DNA from 2 places in the Lysinibacillus sp. NPDC093210 genome. Region 2 is predicted to be linked to the other one. Evidence: riboswitches for the same ligand, from Rfam matches in the RefSeq annotation. Region 2 holds a riboswitch; the other holds the start of a gene.
What was found. A riboswitch is a leader RNA that binds a small molecule or an ion and turns the genes downstream of it on or off. The one in region 2 is predicted to bind S-adenosylmethionine.
Positions count from the first base shown of each region.

Region 1: linked by a shared signal. The riboswitch ahead of ACIP9C_RS17775 (methionine ABC transporter ATP-binding protein) and the one ahead of ACIP9C_RS19410 (cyclase family protein) in region 2 are both predicted to bind S-adenosylmethionine.

Region 1 covers NZ_JBIVOE010000008.1:78,776-83,190, forward strand. Annotated here, with positions in the region: gene ACIP9C_RS17765 (MetQ/NlpA family ABC transporter substrate-binding protein) at 1-422, opposite strand, end outside; gene ACIP9C_RS17770 (methionine ABC transporter permease) at 485-1,153, opposite strand; gene ACIP9C_RS17775 (methionine ABC transporter ATP-binding protein) at 1,143-2,171, opposite strand; SAM riboswitch class I at 2,256-2,360, opposite strand; gene ACIP9C_RS17780 (thioredoxin family protein) at 2,416-2,727, opposite strand; gene ACIP9C_RS17785 (toprim domain-containing protein) at 2,741-3,082, opposite strand; gene gcvH (glycine cleavage system protein GcvH) at 3,342-3,722, opposite strand; gene ACIP9C_RS17795 (arsenate reductase family protein) at 3,804-4,157, opposite strand.
Region 2 covers NZ_JBIVOE010000009.1:173,586-178,000, reverse strand. Annotated here, with positions in the region: gene ACIP9C_RS19415 (DedA family protein) at 1-482, shown strand, start outside; gene ACIP9C_RS19410 (cyclase family protein) at 554-1,291, opposite strand; SAM riboswitch class I at 1,389-1,490, opposite strand; gene ACIP9C_RS19405 (YuzC family spore coat inner layer protein) at 1,600-1,905, opposite strand; gene ACIP9C_RS19400 (VOC family protein) at 2,181-2,624, shown strand; gene ACIP9C_RS19395 (methyltransferase domain-containing protein) at 2,697-3,299, shown strand; gene ACIP9C_RS19390 (DUF1540 domain-containing protein) at 3,414-3,572, shown strand; gene ACIP9C_RS19385 (group-specific protein) at 3,615-3,863, opposite strand; gene ACIP9C_RS19380 (histidine phosphatase family protein) at 4,014-4,415, shown strand, end outside.

The sequences.
Region 1 (4,415 bases), on a different contig from region 2:
AGGTCTTCTAGAGTTTTATATTTTTTAGAGTAAATACCGATTGGCTCGATGTGTACGCCTCCAGCATTTACGAAATCATAGCCATTATCTTTAATTTGCAATTCTAAATAAGGGATATGTTGGAAATAATTCGCGTCAATAGTTTTTGAATCTAAATCTTGGTTAGGTAGTACGTAATCTTGGTACGTTTCAATTTCTAAATCAATACCTTCTTTAGCTAAAATCGGTTTTGCTTGTTCCAAAATAACTGCGTGAGGTGTGTTAGAAGCACCTATTTTTAATGTTACTTTTTCTTCAGTTTTTGCACTGTCGTCTGTCTTGTCTCCAGATGTTGAACCTGCTTCGTCTTTGTTACCAGCACCACAAGCTGCTAAAGCTAGTACAAGTACTGATAAAAATAATCCTGCTAATAACTTCTTCATTTGTATACACTCCCTTTATTTGTTCAAACAATATGTTAGCGGTAAAAACCGGGTTAACCTTTTTAACGTTTGTCAGTTTTCGTTGTAATCATATCGCCAATCCATTGAATGATAAATACGACTACTAAGATCAAAATAGTTGCCATTAATGTCACATCTTGGCGATTACGTTGGAAGCCATCTAAAAAGGCTAAGTTTCCTAGGCCGCCAGCACCAATAATTCCAGCCATTGCCGTATACCCAACGAGTGCTACAGCCGTTACGGTAACTCCAGAAATAAGTGCTGGTAATGATTCTGGAATTAGTACTTTCCAAATAATTGTGGACGTTTTAGCACCCATCGAGCGTGCTGCTTCAATAACGCCTTTATCAATTTCTCGTAATGCAATTAATACCATTCGTGCATAGAATGGTGCAGCACCGATAATAAGTGCTGGTAGGGCTGCATTTGCTCCTCGAATTGTCCCAAGTAAAAACTTCGTAAATGGTATTAGTAAAATAATTAACACGATAAATGGAATCGAACGGAATATATTAACGACCGATCCTGTTAAAAAGTTAACGATTTTATTAGCCCATAATTGGTTTGGACTCGTTAAAAAGAGGATTATGCCAATGGCTAAACCAAGTATAAATGTTACGACTGTTGAAAGTGTGGTCATATAAAGTGTTTCATATGTGGCTGTCCACATTTTTTCCCAGTCGACATTCGGAAAGAGACTAGTTAGCATTTGCAATCACCTCCGTTTGTACTTCAACTGTATTTAAATAATTTAGTGCAGCTGCTACATTTGTATCCGTGCCGTCAATTTGCACAATAAGAGTACCGTATGCGCCATTTTTAGTTTGCGAGATATTGCCATGGACAATACTAATTTCCACATCAAACTGTTTTACTAAATGCGATATAACAGGCTGCTCTGTTTTTTCACCAACAAAGACAAGCTTAACAAGGTGGCCCGTTGGATAATTTACTCTAAGCTGTGCAACTGTCTCCTGGGTTTCCTTCGTATCGGTAATTTGAGAAACGAATTTTTTAGTAATCGCCGCTTGTGGTGCTTGGAACACTTGTAATACTTCCCCACGCTCTACAATTTCTCCAGCTTCCATTACCGCTACACGATGACAGATTTTGCGGATTACATGCATTTCATGGGTAATTAATACAATTGTTAAGCCTAATCGTTCGTTAATGTCGACAAGCAAATCAAGAATTGCATCTGTTGTTTCTGGATCGAGTGCCGATGTAGCCTCATCACATAACAACACTTCAGGATTATTGGCAAGCGCTCGTGCTATACCAACACGTTGCTTTTGACCGCCTGATAGCTGTGATGGATACGCCTTGTCACGTCCTTCTAATCCAACAAGCGCAATAAGTTCTTTCACACGTGCGTCTCGCTCACTCTTAGCTATACCTGCAATTTCAAGTGGAAAAGCGATATTTTCAGCAACTGTTCTTGACCAAAGTAAGTTAAAATGTTGGAAAATCATACTTACCTTTTGTCTAGCATCACGCAACTTTTGACCCTTAATAGATGAAAATTCTTGATTGTTCACCTTCACCGTACCTGTTGTCGGCTTTTCTAAACCGTTTAATAAACGAATCATCGTACTTTTACCAGCGCCACTATAGCCGATAATGCCAAAAATCTCACCTTTGTTAATCGTAAGATTGACATCTTTAACAGCAGTTAATTCGCCATTTGCGGTTTTGTATTTCTTCGTAATATTTTGAAGCTGTATCATAGCGAATACTCCTTTTCTCATATAGAAAACCCCTTCACTCATAGACAAGTAGAAGGGGTCACGTACTTTATACGCTAAACCGTTCTCTCATCTTTCAAAGAAAAATCTTTGAGTGATTTGGCACCTTTTCACATATGTGATGGTTGCCGGGCTTCATAGGGCACTTCCCTCCGCCGCTCTTTATAAGAGTTCGATATATTTAATAGTTTTTAATATAGTTGTTACTTTACCATGCTAGCAAAGTTCAGTCAATTGGTTTTTTTAACAATTCGTATAAAAACGGTACGGATTGAAATGCATAAACCTTCTCTATAACTTTTCCACCATCGCTAACGAGTAAACAAGGTACACTTTCGATTTGAAAATCATAAGCTATTTGCTCTAAAAAATTTATATTTGCCTTACCTAATTTTAACTGCGGCAGTAACTGTTCTATGATATCCATCATTTTAGATGCAACTGCACATGTTCCACACATCGGTGTATATAAATAAAAGGCAGTTTTTTCACCTGATTTTACAGCCATTTCCCACTGCTCTTTTGACCATTCTTCCATTTTTCACGCAACCTTACAAAATATATTCATTATGAATGGAAAAATGCGCGCGTAATAAAATCATCGCAAGCACTTTCCTCGGTGTAGTTTCTACTTCTTTATAAGTAGGCATTGTCCGCAAATGCTCCGCCTCAGGATAATGTCTGTCCATTAATGCTCGTAGTTTATCTCCTGATGCATCTGCATCAAAAAATGTATATAGCTCACAGCCCTCATATGGGTCGAGTAATTCTTCTAATTGATGCACACCAATTGTACCATTTGTACAAAGTATTGTAACATCTTCACTCAAAATAGGTTCTATTTGAAGCTTATCCGAACGGCCTTCCACGATTAAACATTTCCCTTCGAACATCACGCCACCCCCATTTAGACAGTTATCTACTACAACAATTCATTGCAATTACCGGATTCAAAACGATGCATAGATCTGCATGTTAACAATCATTTCCACATGTCTCTTCGCAATTTGGACAACATTTTGGTGAGTCACTGTACTATCGTTTACTCTTGCAGAGTTAAGCTTTGTACACATCAAATTAACAACTAATAACTGGTGTTATATAATAAAAAACGCCGGTATGTATGCCGACGTTTTTCTATTATAGGCTTGTTTATTCTGCAATCATTTCTTCGTATTGTTCTGCAGTCATAAGGCTTTCAATCTCTGAAGCATCAGCAGGCTCTACAACGATCATCCATGCTTTTTCATATGGTGATACGTTTACGAATTCAGGGCTATCTTCTAAATCTGCATTTACTTCAACTACAGTACCTGAAATTGGTGCGTATAATTCAGAAACAGTTTTTACTGATTCTACGCTTCCAAATGGATCATCTGTTTTAATTTCGTCGCCAACTTGTGGAAGCTCAACGAAAACGATATCTCCTAATTCAGATTGTGCGAAATGTGAAATACCGATACGTACTTTACCATCTTCTAATTTTACCCATTCGTGTTCTTCAGAGTAACGTAAGTCTTTAGGTGTGCTCATGCCAAAAACCCCTCCATAAATATGTAATATATTCACTTTCAGTGTGCCATACTTCTTTCATAAAAACAAGGATTAAAGCTGTTATTTCCACGTTTGTTCAAAATCTGATTCCTTAAAACCTAACGTTACTTTTTTTCCATCAGTAACAATCGGTCGCTTAATTAGCATACCGTCAGAAGCAAGTAGTGTGAGCTGTTCATCTTCCGGCATTTCCGCCAGTTTATCCTTCAACCCAAGTTCACGATATTTCATGCCAGATGTATTGAAAAACTTCTTCAGTGGCTGCCCGCTAGCTTGCCAATAACTCTTTATTTGCTCTTTCGTAGGTGGTTGTTCAACAATGTGTACCTCTTCGTATGAAACGCCATTGTCGTTTAACCACTTCTGTGCTTTTTTACAAGTTGTACATTTAGGGTAATGGATAAATTGAATCATATTTATAGGCTCCTCTGCTATCATTTCCTGTAGTATACCATCATAACTAGTATGAGCCAAAATGAAACATTTATTGGCTAGTTACGCAAGATAAATTAGTAATGTCGAATGCGCCTATTGCCATAGATTTTCACTATGGACGGACGGTCTGACCAGCATAGAAATTGTTTGTGTGCCTGGCACCTCGTATATGACACTTAGCAAAGATTCCATACAAAGGCACCGACATGATAAAAGACAACAAGAATGATCTTCTCG
Region 2 (4,415 bases):
TAGGGTATAATGTTTATCGGGAAAATTTAGAGCATATTCCTGCATTAATAAGTGCTGCGGTGGGAGCTGCAGGAGGCATCACCCTCAGCTACTTTGTTGGTCGTCGATTCGGTTTGCCGTTATTACAAAAATATGGGCCGAAAATTCATATAACTGCACAAAAAATTGAGTTTACGAAAAAATTGTTTGAAAAGATAGGGCCTGTACTATTATTAATTGGATACTTTATACCTGGCGTTCGTCATCTTACAGCATATATTGCAGCAATTAATAATTATCCTTATAAAAAGTTTGCTGTTTATGCGTATGCTGGTGCAATCGTATGGACTTTCACATTTATTACTTTAGGGAAAGTGCTAGGAAATAAGTGGCGTTTTGTTGGTATGTATTTATCTCAATACAGCCTATATGCAGTATTGTTATTTATAGTACTAATGCTGATTGTGTACTTTTTATTTAAAAAAAGAAATACTATTAAATGAATACAGCCTGTTAAAAGAAGGTCTGCTGCAAATGTTTATATGGCATTTGAGGCAGACCATTTTGTATTGACTTAAGGCAAAATCGCAAAAGAACGTACAGGGAATCCAGATGCTTTTTCAGGCTTTGGCACAATATTGAAAATGACTGCTCCTTTTGCTGGTAGCTTATCTAGATTCGTCATTAATTCAATTTGATATGTATCCTGATCTAGTACAAAGTATTCGCCATCCAGCGTTCCGTTTTTACGGAAATCTGACGCTGAATCCGTATCGAACGTTTCATGACCAATTGCATTGATGTTCCGTTCTGTAAATAAAAACTGCAACGCTTCTAATCCCCAACCTGGAATATGGTTATGACCGTCTTTATCTTTATTATTGAACAAATCCTTATCTGGCCAACGTTTACTCCAATCAGTTCGCAGTGCAACAAATGTCCCTGCTTCAATTTCTCCATATTCTGCTTCGAAATCTAAAATATCTTGTACACTTAACGAGAAGTCATTGTCCGATTCAGCTTCCGTAGACTTATCAATAACAATTAGCGGTAGGACAAGTTCTTTTAATTCTAATTCGTCTAAGTAGCGTGTATCTGAAACAAAGTGGATAGGTGGATCGATATGTGTTCCATATTGCCCAGGAAACGTAAATTGTTGTGCAAAGAAGCCGTCATCATGCGAAAATAACGTTTTAAATTTGGCATCTTCAAACATAAAGAAATGAGGCGAGTTAGGTCCGAATGTGTGTGTTAAGTCGACCCATTGCTTAGATTTTAATAGCTGCAATGCTTGTAAAAGTTCATTTGTCATTTTTATTCCCTGCTTTCTTTTACTATGAATAGTTAAAAACAAAATAAAAAAAGAGCCCTACTTGTAGAAGAGGACTCTCGTGTAACTGAAGTCAGTCTCCTCATCTTTTTGCGAAGTTCGCAAATTGGAATTAGCACCATGCCTAAGACTGGTTGCTGAGACTTCATAGGGCCAATCCCTCCATCTCTCTTGATAAGAAAAATATATGAATTTTCAGAAATAGTAATACCAAATACTTTAGCATAATCAAAAATAGTTTACAAGTTCTATAGGAGTGCATGGTTATAAAAAATAAGAAGCCTTCTTCATCACCAATATAAAATTACCGCTATACTACAGCACCCACCTTCTGATAATACAATTCGAATATTATCTGGCGTATATTTCGCTTCAAACTTCGCCGTAACACCCGCTGAAGAAATGAGTTTTTGCACTTCATCTTGCTTGGAAAGCTGTGCAGCATTCTTAAGATCATGTGCAAATTGATCAGACCCTTCAATTTTCTCTGTCAGTAATTGGGCCTGCTGCATAATTGGCTGAATTTGTTTGGCAGATGTCTTCAACTTCAATGTATTAATAGGCGGGTACGGATTAGGGTTTGGAGATGTGGGCATCGCAAGCTGTCCGGGCAAATGATATAGTAAAGGGGTGTTAGAAATGCCCCAATTTGGATATTGATTTACATAAACATAATACGGATAAGGATTGTAATACAGCAGAATTCCTCCAATCCATAGCTAATATCTTAGTGTATCTTATGTAGCGGCATTATGTTTTGTGTTGAGGGTCATCTTTTATATGGAGCGTGTACCATGGTCATGGAGATAAAGGGAAATTAACTAAAATAGTAGAATAAGTAATAGATAATGTAGAAAAGGGGGAAGATGGGATGAACCGTTTAAATTTAATTACATTGGGAGTAAAAAATATGGTAGAATCGCTGGCATTTTATCGTGAAGGGCTGGGTTTTGAAGTAGTCGTCTATGGGGATGAAACAAATCCAGATGTTATTTTTTTCAATAATGCAGGAACAAAAATATCTTTATTCCCAATTGAGCGCTTAGTAAAGGATATTGATGAAGCGAATCCACCCGCTGTAGGTAATGGCTTTAATGGCATTACACTTGCCTATAATGGAAAGTCTAAAGAAGAAGTCGATGAAGTATTTTTGTTAGCAAAAAAAGCTGGGGCGAATATTGTAAAGGAGCCTGAAACAGTGTTTTGGGGAGGCTATAGCGGGTATTTCCAAGATCCAAACGGCTTTTATTGGGAAGTTGCGCATGGTGATATGTGGGAATTCGATGAAAATGATATGATAATTATTAAGGAATAGATTGACGGCGTGCTTTGATGAAGTTAGGTCATAGCACGTTTGATATACTTAGTCTAGAGAGGAGATGAGAAAGTGAAACCGTTTTGGGAGAAAGATTACTTAGCAGATACGCATTATGCTTTTGGTAAACCAAGTGAGGAAGTGGTTGAATGTGCAAATAGGTTACAAGCAGGTGCACGCATTTTAGATATAGGATGTGGTGATGGTAGGCACGCAGTCTATTTAGCACAGCTTGGGTTTGAGGTTGAAGCCATCGATATTTCGGAGGCAGGCATCGCTAAAATCAATAGATACAAAGAGTTGCATCAATTACATAACTTGCACGCTATTGTGCAAGATGTTACTACATATGAGTTTAAACGATCCTATGATTGTATTATTTCACATGGCTTGTTCCACTTTTTAGAGCGTGAAGCTTGGCATAACATTATTCAATCAATGCAAATACATACGAAGATACAGGGCATCAATATTATTACCGTATTTACAGACGAAGTAGATATTCCAGAAGATTTAGCACCATTTATTAAAGGAATATGTAAAGAAGGCGAAATCAAAGATTTATATCATAGTTGGTCAATTCAATATTATCGTTCTTACCAATTTGAAGATCAGCATGACAACAATATTAAACATTGTCATGCAGCAAATAAATTAGTCGCTGTAAGAAGATAATAAAGAAAAAACGAAGCACCATTGTTATTTTAGGTTATTTTAAGGTTTTATGTTTAAGTTAAGTATTGAAAACTCCACTTTTGTTAAGGATAACAAAAGAGGAGGTGTGATACGATGGCACAACAGATTCTATGTGAAGTCAATAACTGCACGTATTGGGGCTCTGGTAACAAATGTACTGCAGAAGCTATTTACGTTGTAAGTCAAAAAGGTCAGCATGCATCCAATAGTGAAGAAACAGATTGCAAAACATTTACACCTGAAGAGCATTAATGACGTTAGGGTAACCCTTTAGGGGGCTACCCTTTTTTTATGTCATAACTGGTACATATCTACTTTGTCTTTCTTAAACAATAGGGTATGTGCATTTTTGACTTTTTCCTCTACATAATCTAATGAATAATTGCCAAAGGCGTCTGTTAAATCACCGATTGCACGAGATAAATTATCAATGACAGGTATTAATGTTTCGAGCTCATTCAATTCTTTTCCTGCGTTCATCTCATCCATAATTTCATGAGCAAGATGTTGAATTTTCCGAAGGCGTTTGTTTTCCGCTTGCATCATATCCTCCTTTAAGCATCATCTTTTACACTGACTAAATATATGATGGTTGTTTGTAGTTCATGAGTGAATACCTTTACTGATATTTGTTATAAATAGTAAAATATTATAAATAGACATAGCGATTTTTTGAACTGGGAGGGGAGCGAAATGAAGAAGATTTACGTAATTAGACATTGCGAAGCACAAGGGCAACCTTCAAATGCACCTTTAACAGAAAAAGGGCACGAGCAGGCGAAGCGTTTAGCTGACTTTTTTCATACTTATAAAATCGACCGAATTATTTCGAGTCCTTTTTTACGTGCCATCCAATCGATAGAACTATTAAGTAAAACAACAAACAAAATAATTGAGTTAGATGAACGTCTTTCAGAACGTATATTAAGCACTGATAATTTACCAGATTGGTATGAAAAACTAAAAATGACTTTTACTAATTTGGATTTAAAATATGAGGGTGGGGAGTCCAGTCAGGAGGCAATGGATCGTATCAAGAATGTTGTAAAAGAAGTGGCTGAGAGAGGAACTGAACATACAGTTATCGTCAGTCAT